DNA from 2 places in the Ruegeria sp. AA6 genome. Region 2 is predicted to be linked to the other one. Evidence: riboswitches for the same ligand, from Rfam matches in the RefSeq annotation. Region 2 holds a riboswitch; the other holds the start of a gene.
The links. A riboswitch is a leader RNA that binds a small molecule or an ion and turns the genes downstream of it on or off. The one in region 2 is predicted to bind cobalamin.
Positions count from the first base shown of each region.

Region 1: another riboswitch for cobalamin. It lies ahead of ACR0LN_RS19935 (hypothetical protein); the one in region 2 lies ahead of ACR0LN_RS09580 (DUF1636 family protein).

Region 1 covers NZ_JBQGAN010000024.1:44,579-51,214, reverse strand. The annotation lists gene ACR0LN_RS19945 (DNA polymerase III subunit gamma/tau) at 1-230, opposite strand, end outside; gene ACR0LN_RS19940 (protein-tyrosine phosphatase family protein) at 361-846, shown strand; gene ACR0LN_RS19935 (hypothetical protein) at 857-1,264, opposite strand; cobalamin riboswitch at 1,348-1,568, opposite strand; gene ACR0LN_RS19930 (alpha/beta hydrolase family protein) at 1,703-2,560, shown strand; RNA gene ffs (signal recognition particle sRNA small type) at 2,598-2,696, opposite strand; gene ACR0LN_RS19920 (bifunctional 2',3'-cyclic-nucleotide 2'-phosphodiesterase/3'-nucleotidase) at 2,736-4,583, opposite strand; gene nudC (NAD(+) diphosphatase) at 4,793-5,773, shown strand; gene ACR0LN_RS19910 (SRPBCC family protein) at 5,814-6,281, shown strand; gene ACR0LN_RS19905 (prephenate dehydratase) at 6,338-6,636, opposite strand, start outside.
Region 2 covers NZ_JBQGAN010000005.1:219,523-229,848, reverse strand. The annotation lists gene ACR0LN_RS09620 (carbohydrate ABC transporter permease) at 1-1,092, opposite strand, end outside; gene ACR0LN_RS09615 (carbohydrate ABC transporter permease) at 1,094-2,116, opposite strand; gene ACR0LN_RS09610 (ABC transporter substrate-binding protein) at 2,186-3,397, opposite strand; gene ACR0LN_RS09605 (ABC transporter ATP-binding protein) at 3,446-4,519, opposite strand; gene ACR0LN_RS09600 (nuclear transport factor 2 family protein) at 4,684-5,682, shown strand; gene ACR0LN_RS09595 (FecCD family ABC transporter permease) at 5,719-6,735, opposite strand; gene ACR0LN_RS09590 (ABC transporter substrate-binding protein) at 6,737-7,684, opposite strand; gene ACR0LN_RS09585 (ABC transporter ATP-binding protein) at 7,703-8,488, opposite strand; gene ACR0LN_RS09580 (DUF1636 family protein) at 8,488-8,841, opposite strand; cobalamin riboswitch at 8,935-9,141, opposite strand; gene ACR0LN_RS09575 (DEAD/DEAH box helicase) at 9,362-10,326, shown strand, end outside.

The sequences.
Region 1 (6,636 bases), on a different contig from region 2:
CCCTCACCATCGGGGCCAATGCAATTCATGCCTTTGGCGATGATCCGCGCGGTGGTGGTTTTGCCGGTTCCGCGGATGCCGGTCATGATGAAGGCTTGGGCGATCCGGTCAGCTTCGAACGCGTTTTTTAGTGTGCGCACCATCGCGTCCTGACCGACGAGGTCGGCAAAGGTTTCCGGGCGGTATTTGCGGGCAAGAACCTGATAGGCGGGGCTGGGCGTGTCGTTCATGTCTGCTCTGTCGGATTCGGGTTCTGATGCAGCGTAGAGACCACTGCGTCCCGCGTCCACAGCCCCCGTAGGCGAATTTCTGTTTGCAAGCCAGATTACCCATCTTAAAACCGCCAAAGGAGGACCCGCCTTGAGTCAGTTCGCAATATATTCTGTGCAGGTTGGCAACGGCTCTGTTGCGTTGTCGCCATTGCCGGGGGGCGGTGGAGATTATGCGCAAGACCTGGATGTGCTTCGAAACTGGCAACCGGATTTGGTGATTTCCATGACCACCGAGGTTGAGATGCAGCGAGAAGGCGCTGGCAAGCTTGGGGATGACCTTCGTGCGATTGCGATCAAGTGGGCGCATCTGCCGGTTGATGATTTCGGCGCTCCGCCTTCTGCGATTGCAGCAGCTTGGACTGAGGTCAGCGCGGCTGCAGCGAGCATCCTGGCTCAGGGCGGTCGGGTGCTGGCACATTGCCGGGGTGGCTGCGGTCGATCGGGGATGATCGTTCTGCGCCTCATGGTTGAGCATGGGGAAAACCCCGACGCGGCGCTTAAGCGCCTGCGCGGGGTGCGGCCCTGTGCTGTCGAAACCAATGGTCAGTTCGAGTGGGCCGCACGCGCCAAGTAGGTTCGCCGGATCAGAGGGCTATATGCCGATCCGCTTGCTTTGCGGCCTGCGGTTCAAGTGCCGAAACCTCAAGCATCGCGCAGGGCGGGGTGGGTAAAATACCTGAGGGGCGCATGGTAAAGTCGAGGCCGAACAGCATGTCCGCGTAATCGTCCAATGCCTCGATCGAGGTGACTGCGCTGGTGCCGCAAAATACGCGGATCTGGTCCTTTTGCGCCCGGAACCGCGCGGTGCAGCCCTGCGCGCAATAACTAAGCTCGCAGCTGCCGTCGATTTCAAAATCGGGGGTCGTTGCGGGCACGGCGGCCTCCATCGCCTGCACGATGGCGCGTGCCGCCTGAGCCAGCGCCGGGCAGGTTTTGCCGGTTTTCTGGCATACGGTCGCGGTGAATTGGTGTGTCTTTGTCTTCCAGATCATAATGCGCCCTCCGCGCGTAGGACGGGGGACGTGGATCAGGTGTGACAGCATGCTGACGACCTGCCCGGACACCCCGCCCGAGTTTCGGTTTTGGTTCGATGGCAGGTCTCCTGACTTGCGGGTCGTCGCTTTGCCGACCTTCCCAACCTTTCGGCCAGTGGTATTTCGGCATTGCTCACCGCTTACAGTTGCGGGGGCAGTCGCGGCTTTGGTCCATTCCGGTTTCCCAGTCAGAACCGCACCGTGTTCCCTTTTCATCCCGCCCCGAAGATCGGGGACGAGAACCATCACGTCATCGCTAGCGGGTACAGGGGACCTGAGTCAAGCGGCCAAATGGAGCAGTGAAGTGGACGCGTGGTCATCTGGAAACAGGATTGACTTGAGGCGGCAAACTATGCGGATTGAAAGGTGAACTGAACAGTTCAGAATGAGGGTAACATGCTGGACACTACGCAGACAATACTGACCGAGGATTTTCTGTTCCCTTCAGGGTCGACCCAATTGTCGGCCCGGTTGTATTTACCGGTGGGCGAGCCCGAAACCGCAGTGGTCATTCATGGCGCGACGGGCGTACCACGGGATTACTATCAGCACTTTGCCCGCTGGCTGGTCACAGAAAATGGCATGGCCTGTTTGACCTATGATTACCGCGATTTCGGCCACTCTCTGAACGGATCGCTGAAGGCGGCACAGGCCACAATGGCGGAGTGGGCGTTGATCGACATGCCTGCCGCCCGCGCCGAAATGCGGCGAAGATTTCCCAGCGCGCAGCAGTGGAGCATCGGCCATTCCGTTGGCGGAATGCTGGGGCCGATCCAGCCCGATATCGAACAGATCGACCGGATGATTTGCGTCTGTTCCGGGCCGGTGACGGTGTCTGACCATCCTTGGCCCTACCGGGCATTGGCTTTGCTGTTTTGGTACGGCCACGCGCCCTTGGCTGTCAAAGCCCTTGGCTATTTGCCGGGCAAGGCGGTGGGTTTTGGGGCGGATTTGCCTGCCAGCGTCTATTGGCAGTGGCGCAGGTGGTGTACCGCGCCGCGCAACTACTTGCCGGAAATCGGCACTACTCTGCCCGAAGCGCGGTGGGCGCAGTCGGAGACCCCTGTGGATTTGTTCACGTTTGAAGATGACGATGTCGTGCCACCGAACGCGGTTTGGCGGCTGGCGGACCTCTATGGGCCTAACGCGCGCCGCCATCTGTTGTCCCCGGCTGAGTTCGGTTTGTCCGAAGTTGGCCATATCGGTGCATTTGCCCGGCGCAGCGCAGCCGTCTGGCCTCGATTGATCGACTGAATACCCAACCAACGGACGCATGTTTTTCAGTGAGGAGAAGTGAGAGGTTGGACATCGACCCAAGCGGGGCTCGTTGTGGCTGCTTCCTTCCGGACCTGACCAGGTTGGCGAGGCGCTCGCCCGCGCCAACCTCTCAACGGTTGATATAGGCAATGACCGGGGGAAAGACAACCCGTCAGAACGACAAGCGGATCAGCAGAAAGCCTTCGTCGTCTTTTCTCACAATCTGTGGGTTGTATTCAGACAGTTCATCCAGATGTGCCTGGGCCTTTGGCCCGGTGCGCAGAAGCGCCGACGAACCAGGAAACGAGGTCAGGTGAAAGGGACGAGGTGCATGTTGCAACGAGTCAGGTGGAAGATCTTTGGACAGGTAATCCTGCAACACGCGCTGGATGGGCAGCACAGGCAGCGCGACCGGTTCCGCCTGTTCGACAAAGGGAAAATGACCGCCGCCATTGGCGCGGTAGTTGTTCAGGGCAACGACAAAGCGCTTGCTGGGCATCAGCAAGCGGCCGTCGAGCCGGATATCACGCACGCGCCGATGTGCCGGGTCGGTCAGACGTCCACTTGCCTCAAAACGGGGCGGTTGGGACAGGTCGATCTGGTAAGTCAGCCCTTGTAAAACATCAAAGTTATGCCCCGCCCGGTCAGACGAGACCAGCTCCGTCGGATGACCGGGTGTTATCTGATTGTACACCCCCGCAGACATTTCCAGCCAATCGCTAATCTGCTCGGCGGTGACCACAACCGCCTGTAATTCGTTGGGGAACACATACAGGTCGTTCACGTGACGCAGGCATAGCTGGCCAGAAGGGACATCCGTGTAGTGTCTGGGGCCGGCGCGGCCTCCGAACTTTGACGGTGCGATTGCTGACAGCAATGGTAGCCCTGCAAGGCGCGTCCCGTGCAAAAATGGACGCAAGGCTGCGGCTTGAGCCGCCGCAGCAATGGCAAGACCTCGGTCAGGAGCGCAAAAGCTGAAATAGCTGTGAAGAGGGTGATCGCTATGGCTGACCGGCCGCGCCGCGCGACGGCGCGTTTCCGTATGCGCGCTGGAGAAAAGGCGCGCCAGAACGGGGTCTTCGGCGATTGGTTGCGGCGTTCCACTGTGTTTTGCCGGGCAGACGGGCCGCAATTCAGTTTTGTGATTGAATACCTTCCATCTTCCGTTGTCCACGCGCTGCAACATCAGATCAATCACACCCAAATATGCCCCTGCCGCGCCGGGCATGACGACGGGTTTGCCGTGCACCCGACCCAAAGTCGCGTCGACATGGTCCAACCCATCATGCGCCGGGCCGGGTAACGTAAGGTGCGAATGCCCTGCAATCAAAGCGTCGATCCCGTCGATGGCCGCAAGAGGAATGATTGCGTTTTCAAGATCCGGCTCTGGGCTAACCGGCCCAAGTCCAGTATGCGCCAACGCTAGGATCACGTCGCAACCTTGTGCCGACAAATCCAGCATCTTTTGTTGGGCGCATGACAGGATGTCTTCCACGACCACTCGGCCCTGAAGCCGATGCGCCTCCCAGTTTGCGGTCTGCGGCGGCAGCACAGAAAATACTCCGATCTTCAGTGAAATACGCTGGTTTTCGCTACTTTTTGTTCGGGTCAGAATGGCTTGATCCTGCCAAGCAGATTTCGTGTCCAGACGGCGTGCATTGCTGCAAATCACAGGACAGGTCGCGTCGGCGATCACGCGATCCAGAACATCAAGACCGAAGCTGAAATCGTGGTTTCCCAGTCCGATGGCGTCATATCCAAGGTCGTTGAAGGCCCGCATCAGGATATGCGGTGCATTTTCCGGCTCGACCGCCCATTTCCCAACGGGCGTGCCTTGTAGGGAATCGCCATTGTCAAACAGCAGGACGATTGCGCCATCAGCCTCAGCTTCTTCCCTCGCATCGCGGATCAGGGTGGCCGTACGGCTGAGACCGACCGCAGGGTCCGCCTGATCGGAATAATAATCGAATCCCTGAAGGTTCATATGCAGATCGGAGGTAGCCAGAATCCGGATCTTCAATGACGTGTGCAAAGGGGAAAGAGACTGTGACAAACTTCTACTTTTAGCAGTTATATGTTAAGTATTTTCGCCAAATAGTATAGTAATTGCAACTTGTAACGCAGACCTCCGTTCTTTTTCACGGCCTCGGGATTCAGGGTGCTGTAAATTGCCGTTGCACTGTCGCGGCAGCCGTGGCAGCCCTGTGTCGACGCGCCAGAGGATTTTTAATGAAACACGCAGAACTTGTGACGTTTGGCAGTTCGGGTCTGGATCGTGCCGCGTATGTTCGAGGCGATGCCGAGGAATTGGCACACGCGCGCACCCATCCCAAGGCGTCCTGCTTGTTGCTGTGGCGCGGCAAACCGCTGGTTCAGGGGGAAAGGCTGGATCAGCTGGGGCTTGTTTCCATGTCCCATGGGTTGGTGGAAAATGGCCCCGGTGGCAGCATCGAAGAACCAGTGTTTCTTGGTCTGTCGGATGGCGTGCCGGTCTTTGCACTGGATATCTCGAACTGGTCGCCCGAGGGGATGGACATGTCGCAGATCGGTGGGTTTGTCGACTCATCTGAACAGCAGCACCCGGACCTGCCTCAAGGCTATGTGTTTGCCGAGCTGCGCCGGATCATGACCCGTTTGTCCGCACGGGATGCGGAACTGGCCGCGGCGGCCAAGGCGGTCATCGGCTGGCACGAAACTCATCGGTTCTGCGCGCGTTGCGGTGCCGCCAGCGAGGTGTCGCAGGGCGGGTGGCAGCGTAGTTGCCCCTCTTGCGGAGGGCAGCATTTTCCGCGCACCGATCCGGTGGTCATCATGCTGATCACGCACGGGGATTCGGTGCTGATGGGGCGGTCTCCGGGCTGGCCCGAGGGGATGTATTCGCTGTTGGCGGGTTTCGTGGAACCCGGCGAAACGCTGGAGGCTGCGGTGCGGCGCGAAGTGATGGAAGAAGCAGGCGTTCCGGTTGGGTCCGTCAGTTACCTGTCCAGCCAGCCCTGGCCGTTCCCAGCCTCGCTGATGTTCGGCTGCGCGGGAGAGGCACTGTCGCGCGAGATCACCCTTGATCCGGTGGAAATCGAAGACGGAATGTGGGTGAGCAAACCTGAGATGATGCAGGCCTTCGCCGGAGAGCACCCTAAATTGTTGCCCGCCCGCAAGGGTGCCATTGCGCATTTTCTGCTGCAAAACTGGCTTGCGGATACGTTGGACTGAAAAAATACTGGCCCAATAGAAAAGAAAACCACGAAGCACCATGCAGTTTACAGCGCGCGAAGATATCGAGGCCCCGATCAATGCGGTCTTCGAAATGGTAGCCGATTTTGAGCGTTTCGAGCGTATGGCGATGCGCCGAGGGGTTGAGGTGCGTCGGTTATCCGGTCACATGGGCGTGGTGCCGGGTACACAGTGGGAAACCGAATTCAAACTGCGTGGCAAGCCGCGCCACGTTGCGATTCACATGGCCGAGTGTGAACCCCCTTCACACATGCGTTTTGAAGCCTCAGGCAAGGGCATGAATGGAATAACGACCGTTGAATTTTTGGCCTTGTCGCAGCGCCGCACCCGCCTGAGCATAGAAATGTCGCTGACCGCGAAATCTCTGCCCGCGCGGCTATTGTTGCAATCGATGCGGCTGGGTCAGGCGCGATTTCGGCGTCAGTTTCAAGTGCGGCTCAGTGAATTTGCCCGAGAAATGGAAGAGCGCCATCTGCATGGAGGTTGACTGAATCGACTAACGTTAAGGTCGGTGTTTCCATCCAGTCAACTCATTGACCGCCGCTACCCACGCGGCTCTGCGGCAGGGTAGACGCCCAGCACTTCGACATTGGTGGTGAAGTGCTCTAGTTCGTCCATCGCAAGCTGCACATTGCGGTCCTCAGGGTGACCGACAATATCGGCATAGAACTGCGTCGCGGTGAATGAACCGTCGACCATGTAGCTCTCCAGCTTGGTCATGTTGATACCATTGGTCGCAAAGCCGCCCAGCGCCTTGTACAGGGCTGCAGGGATATTGCGCACCTGAAATACGAAGCTGGTGATCATTCCGTGTGGGCCGCGCCGTGAAAGGTCCGCCTGCC
Region 2 (10,326 bases):
GAAGATCAGCGGCGCGGTGATCGACACGGCGGCGGCCACGGCGACGACCTGATCGGTTGTGGTGGTTTCGCGGTTGAACATGCCGACAATGGCGGGAACCATGGTCTGGTTCTGCGCGTCCAGCAGCAGCGAGGTGACAAGAATGTCGTTATACGCCAGCAGGAAGCTGAACAACCCGGTGGTAATCACCCCCGGCCACATCACCGGCATGATCACCCGGCGGAATGCTTGAAAGTGATTGCAACCGTCGACTCGGGCGGCCTCGTCCAGTTCGGCGGGTATGTTCTGAAAGAACGAGCGCAGCATCCAGATTGTGAACGGCTGGTTGATCGCCACCAACACCGCAATCACGGCGAAGGGTTTGCCATAGAGTGTAGGCGCGTTTTCACCAAGGATCGGCGCAAGCCATTCGGACGAGCTGATGAATACCGGCAGGTAGCTGGCAACCAGCGCCGACGGAGGCAACGCGCGGAAGATCAACGCGACGATCAACAGCCAGAAGGCCAAGTTCGAACCTGATCGCGCCAAACCGTATCCCGCCAGCGTACCGACCGAAAGCGACAGAACAACAACACCCGTGGTTACGATCAACGAGTTCTTAAAGTTGTTCGAAAAACCCCGATCAATCCAGACAGTTTTATAGTGCTCGGTGGTCAAGCCTAATATGTCACGCCCCAGCGGGCCGAAAAGCGGGTTTAGAACGCTCAGAATCGCGGGCAGGATCACGAAGAATACCACCAGAAAACCCACTGCTACAGCAAGAATACCGATCACCCAGCCAAACCATTCCTGACCTTCCTTGGAAAAGGCTTTGACCAGCGAAGGCATCTTTTTGAATACCAGAGCAATCGTGCCCCAGATCACAGCTATGCCGAAGATGATATCCAACAGTGACAGCCCGTTACCGTTGGCCAGAGTCGTCGGGCCAAAGATCACGTTCAGGGCGTTGCTGTCGAAGGCATCGACCGGGGATTTGAAGCTCATCACCGTGATCCAGAAGATCGGGAAGATGGCAACAAGGCACCAGAAAGCCAGGAAGATGTTCGAGGTCAGCCGCAGGCTGAGTGGTTGGCGAAGCGCGCGCGAGGACATGTCAGTGACCTCCTTTGTGATCGCGCCATGTCCGGCGCAGCGGGAAGATAAGCAGGATGGCGATGCCAATCATGGTCAGCATGGCGCTGGCCGAGGCTCGGCTGATCGAGCGATTGCCGGCCTGATCCGGCACCAGGAAGTCATAGGTCAGCCATTGCAGCGAGATGACATAACCCTGGCTTGCGAAACCGACGATCTCTTCGAACACCCTGTAGCTGTCCATCAGGTGGATCATCGACACGAAGATGATCAGCGGCATCAGGTGCGGGATGACGATGTACTTCATCCGCTGCCAGCGGGTCGCTCCGTCGATGACGGCGCTTTCCAGACTGTCCTGATTGACAGTTTGCAGACCCGCATAGAACACGATGGCAGCAAAGGGCGCGACGTGCCATACGCGGTAGAGCATCATCAGAATTTCAATAGTCCAGGCTTGCGCAAACAGGGCTATATCCCGGTTTAACCACCACTCAATCAGCGCGGTCAGGATGCCGTCACCGCGGAACAGCCAGTTAACCGAAAGGACACCGATCACGGGGGTAATGATAAAGGGCAGCAACGAGATGAAAATCACCGGCCCCCGGATAGCCTGTGCGGCATTGTTGATCATAACCGCAATCCCCAGCCCGCAGACGATCACCAAAGGCAAGGTGATCAGGGTAAAGGTCAGGGTAAACCGCAACGCCTTCCAGAAATTGATCGTGGACAGCACATTCCAGCTGCCTTCGCTGATTGCGCGCCACGCCCGTTCCGGCTCCAGCACATTGCGATAGCTTTCCCACCCGACAAACCGGGTTTGAGTGATGATCTTGCCTTCCTCATCCAACTGCGGCTGCGAGACGGTCTCGGTCACACAGGTCTGGGTCAGAAAACCGGGTGTGCAGGTCTCGATTTCGACCGACTCATACAGCGGCTGAGTGACGTAAAAGCTTTGCTTGAACACGCTGACCAGCGGGAACGCGATAAAGAGAAGCATCATAAAGACAGAGGGGCCAACAAAGGCGGCAAATGTCCGGAAATTCATGGCTCTGCCTTTCTCATGGTTCTCAAGGGGGACAATGGAAGGGAGGGCCGGAGTCCTCCCCCGGGAGGATCAGTTGTTGATCAGACCAGCTTCTTTGGCAGCGGTCAGATACTCGGCTTCGATGTCCGCCAGAGTGGTCTGGGCATCTTTGGCACCGGTCAAATAATCGGCCAGACCGTTGCCAAGGGCACTGTGCAATACACCCATTGGAGCGGACGCTGGGTAGGCCTTTGCACCGTTTTCTGCCGAAGCTGCGGCACCGGCTGCCAGGTCACCGGGCTTGTAGGCCGGGCTCAGCCAAACAGCGACATCGTTGTTAGCGCTCACCATGTCCCCATCAATGCCTTCCATGACGACGCGGAAAGCAGCATCCGCTTCTTCGTCGCTCATGTTCGCGGCCAAAACGACTCCATCCCACCAAATGGTTGTCGATGGCGCGGCGGCACCCATCGGTGCGGAGGCCATGGTCACTTTGCCAACAACCTGGCTTTCGGCTTCGTCATTCATTGCAGCAGCACGGCTGGCCCACAGGTTCGCCATGGCGATCTTGCCCTGCTGGAACTGCTGCTGAACGTAGGTCGAGTCAGACACCAGATATTCCGGGTCCATGAACGCTGTCATCGCCTTCATGGTCTCCAGAGCTTTGACGCCCGTTTCGTTGTTAATCGAAGGTTGGTTGCCTTCGCCAAAGAACTCGCCACCTTCGCCCATATACATGTTGACGAATTCCTGAGCGAGGTTCCAACCGGTCTTGAAGGTGCCGCCAATCGGATATTCCATGACGCCGGCTTCTTTGATCTTGGCGGCGGCGGCCAGAACGTCGTCATAGGTCTTGGGCTCTTCGATGCCCAGATCGGCCAGAACGTCACTGCGATACATCAGGTGTTGCGCGTTCACCATCATCGCGATCGCCATGATCTGGCCATCCACTTTGATCAGCTGGTTGGGCAGAAGGTCCTGGCCATATTTCTCAACCAGATCATCCAGCGGGCGCAGCGAGCCCGCGTTCAGCAGCGGGATCATAGTTTCGTTAGCAACGCCACCGATCTGATAGAGTGAAGGGTTCGCGGCGAACGCTTCAGGCTGTTTCTCGCGGAATTCCTGATCCAACGAAGCGCTGAAGTTGCCACATTCAGCCATTGCTTCGGTGGCGGCTTTCCAGGCTTCAAACCCGGCCGAAAGCGATTTCAGCGGTACATCATTTTCAAAGGCGCAGTCGGCCCATGCGCCAGCGGCGGCAAGGGACATGGCACCAGCCATGAGGATCGTTTTGAGTTTCATGCGTTTCTCCCTGTCAGGATCGGTCCGTCGTCGACGTCCGGACCGGCGTTATGCCCGTATGGGCTGTTGTTGGGGTTGATCCCCGATCCGCGCACCACTTCCAGCTTCGAAGAGATGACAGATTTCCTTTGGCACCGAGAACGAGACCGGTTCGCCAATCTCGGCGCGGAAGGCCTTATCGGCCTTGACCGAAACCAGAGCGCCACCGACCCGGACCGAGATCATGGTCGCGTCGCCCAGCAATTCCAGCGTGTAGATCGGTGCGGTGATTTCGCCCTGCCCTTCGGCTAGGCTGGCATCCTCGGCCCGGAAACCGAGCGTCATCGGGCCGTCCGGTGCATCCACAGGGATGGCCACATGTTCAGCCCGGAACACACCACCCGAAACTTCACCATCCATCAGGTTCATCGCGGGCGAGCCGATGAAGCTGGCCACGAATGTATTCGCGGGGCGATCATAGATTTCAGTCGGGCTGCCCACCTGCTGCACCACACCCTGCTTCATGACCACCACGCGGTCTGCCAAGGTCATCGCCTCGATCTGGTCGTGAGTCACATAGATGGTGGTGACCGCCAATTCGTGGCTGAGGTTCTTGATCTGCGCCCGCGTCGACACCCGTAGTTTGGCATCAAGGTTCGACAGCGGCTCATCCATCAGGAACACGTTAGGTTCCCGCACAATCGCGCGGGCCAGTGCCACACGCTGCCGCTGACCGCCCGACAACTCGGCAGGTTTGCGATGCAGGAAATCGTCCAGCTCAACCATCGCGCTGGCACGACGTACTTTGTCGTCATGCGTCGCTGGGTCGATGCCGCGCACTTTCAGCGGAAAGCGGATGTTTTCATAGACATTCATGTTCGGGTAGAGCGCGTAGCTCTGAAACACCATCGCAACGTCGCGGTCCTTGGGCTCCAGGTCGTTGACCACTTTGCCATCGACCAGAATTTCACCCTCGGTCACGTCCTCAAGGCCAGCGATCATACGCATCGTCGTGGTCTTGCCGCAACCCGACGGGCCCAGCAGCACCAAAAACTCACGATCCGCAATGGTCAGGTCGAAATTGTGAACCCCGACAAAGGAACCCCAGCGTTTGCCGACGTTGCGCAATTGAATTTCCGCCATGGTGCCCCCTGAAAGGATTCGTTTGCATACGTTTGCAAAACTGTAATTCGCAGATATCAATTCAGGCAAGACTTTTTTGCATACGTATGCAAATATACGCTGAAACACCGAGTCGAACGCGAAGCGGAAGGCCCGTAACGCGTTGCTGTAAAACGGAAATACCCATGAGCTTCCAAACCGAAAAAAAGTTGGTTCAGTCTTTCTACGACGCGCTCGATAGCGCTAAAGGTCCCGAGATAACCGCTGTCATGACTAAATTCTGCGCATCGAATTTGCTTTGGCGTGGCTTCCATCCGTTCGACGAAATCTCCGGCCCGGACGAAGTTGCGCGCCAGTTCTGGCAACCTCTGAAACAGAGTTTGACACGACTGCAGCGCAGACAGGACATCTTTTTCGCAGGCAGAAACTCTCTCAGCGAAGGCGGCGTTTGGGTTGTGTCGATGGGACATCTGATGGGCCTGTTCGACGCGCCCTGGCTAGGGATACGCCCTACCGGTAAGATGGCCTTTCTGCGGTACTGCTCGTTCCACAAGATTTCAGACGGCCTGATCGTCGAAACGGCGATGTATTTTGACATTCCACACCTGATGGTGCAGGCCGGGCAAAACCCATTTCCACCACAAACTGCGGCGCATCTGGTACAACCCGGCCCTATGACACATGACGGTTTGTTGCTGTCAGACCAGCCTGCGGCAGAAGGCGAACAGACACTGGCTTTGATCAACGCGATGATCGCGGATCTTGGGCAATGGCACAGTGGTCTTTCCCTTGAGGATGAACTGGCCCAGACTTGGCACGATGATATGATCTGGTGGGGCCCCGAAGGCATCGGTGCCACCTACACGATCGAACGCTATGCAAAACAACATTCCGGCCCGTTCCGCGCCACGTTCACTGATCGCTCAAAAACAGATCACGTATGCCGTCTGGCCGAGGGTCATTATGGCGGATTCTTTGGTTGGCCAAACTTCACGGCTGTCCCGACCGGCGGCTTCATGGGGATGCCCGCCACAGGCAAACCCGGTGAATTCCGGGTAATCGACATCTACCGCCGCGCCGGAGACAAACTTGCTGAGAACTGGATATTCATCGACCTTCTACATTTCTGGAAGCAACAAGGCCTTGATGTCCTGGGCCGCGCCAGCGGAATTCAACCAGAATAGAGGAAGGGTCCTAGAGCAAAATCCGGTATTAGGCTTTCACCGCCTCTGAGACCTCGCTGTTCGAAACAACAACAAAAATACAAAAACTGACCCGATTGAGGTTGTCACGATTCCAACCGGAAGTTCCTGCGGGGCCAACAATAGCCTGCTCAGAATATCCGATCCCGTCAATAACGCGGCGCCAACCAAGGCCGCCGTTGGCAACAGGCGGTTATGCAAGGGTCCGGCGATGCCTCGGGCGATATGGGGGACCATCAGCCCGACAAAACCGATCACGCCGGCCACTGAAACGAAAACTGCCGTTGCCAGAGCCGCCACGAAAAACATGCTGAACCGCAGCCCTTGCACTGGCACGCCCAGCGTTGAAGCCGTCAAGTCTCCGGTCAGCAGAGCATCCAGCCACCGGCTGCGATACAGCGAATAGGTCAGGATCAGCAACAGACCGGTGCAGACAAGCGGGAACGTCTCCCAGCGCGCCAAACCAAGCCCACCCAACATCCAGAAAATGACCGAATGCGCGGCGCGGCTGTCACCTGCAAAAATCAGGTAGTTGGTGATGGCCGAGAACAGGAAAGACACCGCAAGACCGGCAAGGATAAGTTTTTCCGGCGCGCTTGTGCGCAGCCCATGAACCAAGGCAAGCACGATACCCGACGCCACCAAACCGCCGCAAAAGGCCGCCAGAGGCAGGGTCCAGAACCCCAGCAAGTCTCCGGTCACCGTGATGACAAACACCGCTCCGGCTGCCGCGCCCGAAGACAAGCCGAACAGAAACGGATCAGCCAAATCGTTGCGCGTTGTGGTTTGCAGGACGACCCCGACAATGCCCAAACCAGCGCCGATCACCGCAGCAAACAAGGCGCGCGGCAGGCGCAAGTCAAAGACAATACGATGCGCAGGTTCCATATCTCCTTCAACGAGGCCGGTGCCGAGAAGCACCGCGTTGAAAGCATCGACGGCAGGAATTTCCGTGGTGCCGTACACGGTTGAAATCAGCAAAAGGGCGGCCAGACCGACCGCCCCCAGCATGAGTACAAGGCCAAATCGGCCCATATTAGTTGATGCCCGGATGCATGGCCTGAACCATTTTTGAGATTGCTTCGATATTTGCAGGCCCCGGCGTCAGCTCTTCGTAACGCAGACCGATCCAGCGCTGGTTCTTGACGGCGTCGGTTTGCGACATCACCGGGTGTTCTTGCAGAAATTTGAACGTGTCCGCAGCGCCATTGCCGGTCTGGTAGTCCAGCAATACCAGGAACTCGGGGTTCGAAGCGGCCACGGCCTCCCACGAAGTCCGGCCCCAGCTGGTATCCATGTCATGGGTCACGTTTTCGCCGCCTGCCGCGGCAATCATCGCGTCGGGAATGGCGAACTTGCCTGCGGTGAAAGGCGCATCCGCCGGACCGTCCAGCAAGAATACACGGGGCTTGGGAAGATCCGTTGTCTGGGCCTCGATAGCCGCCAGTTCGTCTTTCCAGCCCTTCACCAGTTCCTCGGCCTTGTCTTCGACATGCATCACTTTGCCCAAGCGCAGAACATCATCGAACAGCAAGTCCATGCTGGCCTCTGGGCGATCTTTGTCCAGATGCACACAGCTTTCGGTCAGGATCATGGTCTTGATACCAAAAGGCTCCAGCGTGTCCGGGGTCACGTCGCCTCCGGGCTTCATGCCATAATACCAACCGGCGAAGAACAGGTCTGGTTCAACCGCCACAAGGTTTTCGACGGTCGGGTATTTTGGTGCAAGCTCGGGGATATCTCCGCGCAGCGTGTCGAATTCGGGGCTGGTCTTGTACCAGCCGGTGATACCGGTCAGGCCGACGATCTTGTCCTGCAGACCCAGCGCAAAGGCCATGTCGGTCATGTTCATATCATGCACGACCAGACGCTCGGGCTGGGTTTCGAACACCAGCGGTTCGCCGCAATTGTCAACCGTCACTTCATGAGCGGCAGCGCCGCCTGCCATTGCTGTGATCAGCGCCGCAGACCAGATGTGTTTCATTCGGGTTATTTCCTTCGATTATGTTGAAACGGTGGTTTTTCGAATATCCAGCGCCGGGATCACGCGGCCTTCGTGGTGAAAGCTCAGGTAATCGACGCCAAACGTATCGCGTACATGATCAGGCGTCAGCACATCGGCCACCGGGCCGAAACTGGTGAGACGGCTTGATTTCATAAGCGCAACATGGGTGGCAAATTCGGGGATCATGACCAGATCGTGGACGATCATCACCACTGTGATACCCAACTCGGCCACCAAAGACAGCATCCGCCCCTTGGCGTCCGGGTCTAGGTGGTTGGTCGGTTCATCCAAGAATAATAGCGATGGGTTTTGCGCCAGAGCGCGCGCAATATGCGCCCGTTGACGTTCACCCCCAGACAGGACAGCCATCTTCTTGTCCGCAAGCATGTCCAAACCTGTCAGTCGCAGAATTCTGGAAAGCTCTGCGGCATGCTCCCCGGCCGAGCGGTCCGAACGTATCGGTATCTGGCCCAAAGCGACGTAGTCCCGCAGCGACAGCCTTCCATCCGGCAATTCCTGCTGACTAACCACGGCGATCATGCGGGCCCGTTCGGCCGCCGACATCTGCCTAAGGCTGTGCCCTTTGATCTGAACATCCCCCAGCACCAGGTCCACCGCACCACATAGAAGGTTCAAAAGCGTTGTCTTGCCTGCACCGTTCGGTCCGGCGATGGCGAGAATAGCCCCCTCGCCCAGTTCGAAAGAAGCTTGCTGCAAAAGGACGTCCCCGTTCAGCGCAAAGTATTCAAGATCGCGGGCAGCCAAAAAGCTTGAGGTCGTCATCAGCTTACCTCCATCTCGATCCGGGGCATTCGAGACAGAGTTTTCTCGAACAACGGGCGCGGTCTGTCGGTCGCGTTGGTCCAACCATCAGTGCTTTTTTCGAATTGCTGTGCAAACTCAGCCAGTGCCTGGATGTCCTGCTCGGTCTCAATATCACCAAACAGGTATTGCGCTTTGTCAATCGCCTGAAAGCCGACGGTTGTTGGGCGGCCGCAACCAGCCATGCAGGAAACCATACGTATGGAATACCCGGGTGAAAGTTGGCCCGTCAGGGCATCACGAATTGCATTCGCTTGTTCTGCGCCTTTGCAGGTCTCGCATATCAGCAGGAAATGTTCGTTACTCGTTTGCATAGCCCGCTCCGCTTATTGCCGAAGCGAGATAGTTGCAATGTAATAACGTAACGCAGTCGCCACTTCGCCTCCTTCCGGGACACCCCGCCCCGGGTTGGTTAAAACGTGATGGCAGGTCTCCTGACTTGCGGGTCGATGCTTGGCCGTCCTTCCCGGCCCGTAGGCCAGTGGGTATTTGGCGTCGCTCACCGCTTACAGTTGCGGGGGCAGTTACGGACTTGGCGCCATTCGGCCAACCTCACCGTATTCCCTTTTCATCCCGCCGTAGCACCGGTGGGAACCATCAAGGGATACGACTGCCCGAGAACCGTGATTGGGTCAATACGGTTTTTCAAATGTAAAAGCAGTTTTCTCGGCTCTAACCCATAAGCCGTCGTTCGCCGAGATCGGAGCGCCCCTTCGCAATCGGCGCTTATCAACCCTATACATCCGCCTCTTCTCTCAGTATGGACAGCGCTTCGACGTTGATCCGTCTGTTGGACGCTCTGAGGGTGGCCGCAGCATCCAAAAGAGCCGAACCATGAAACAGACCATTGCAGATGCCCTTTCACGCAAAGGGTATACAACGCTGACTCCAGTCCAAGAGGCCGTATCAGCCCCAGAACTTCAAGGGCGGGACCTGCTGGTCTCAGCTCAGACCGGATCGGGTAAAACCATCGGCTTCGGGTTGACTATCGCATCTACCATTTTGGGTAAAGCTGAGGTCTTTGACGCCAGCGGCGCGCCATTGGCTTTGGTTATCGCACCGACGCGAGAGCTGGCCATGCAGGTGAAACGGGAACTTGGGTGGCTTTACGCGGATGCAGGTGCGTTTATTACATCCTGCGTTGGCGGCATGGACATGCGCGATGAGCGCAGGGCGCTGGCCCGTGGCGCACATGTCGTGGTGGCGACACCCGGTCGCCTGCGCGATCACATCATGCGCGGCTCGATTGATCTGACGGCGGTACGAGCCGTAGTGCTGGACGAAGCCGACGAAATGCTTGATCTCGGGTTCCGCGAGGACTTGGAATTTATCCTCGAGGAAACGCCGACAGACCGGCAGACTCTGCTGTTTTCAGCAACCGTACCGCGCGCCATCGCGAACCTTGCAACCCGCTACCAACGCGATGCAGAACGTGTGAGCACCGTCAGCGAACGGACCCAACACACAGATATCGAGTATCGAGCGTTGAAGGTCGCCCCACGCGACGGGGAAAACGCGATCATCAACGTTTTGCGCTACTACGAAGCACCAAACGCCATCGTCTTTTGCAACACTCGTGCCATGGTAGGGCGTCTGACTGCCCGACTGTCGAACCGCGGGTTTTCGGTGGTGGCTTTGTCTGGTGAGTTGACACAAGGTGAGCGTTCAAATGCTTTACAAGCAATGCGCGACGGACGCGCCCGGGTCTGTGTCGCAACAGATGTCGCGGCACGAGGGATTGATCTGCCAAACTTGGATCTTGTGATCCATGCCGAGTTGCCGAACAGCCACGAGACCCT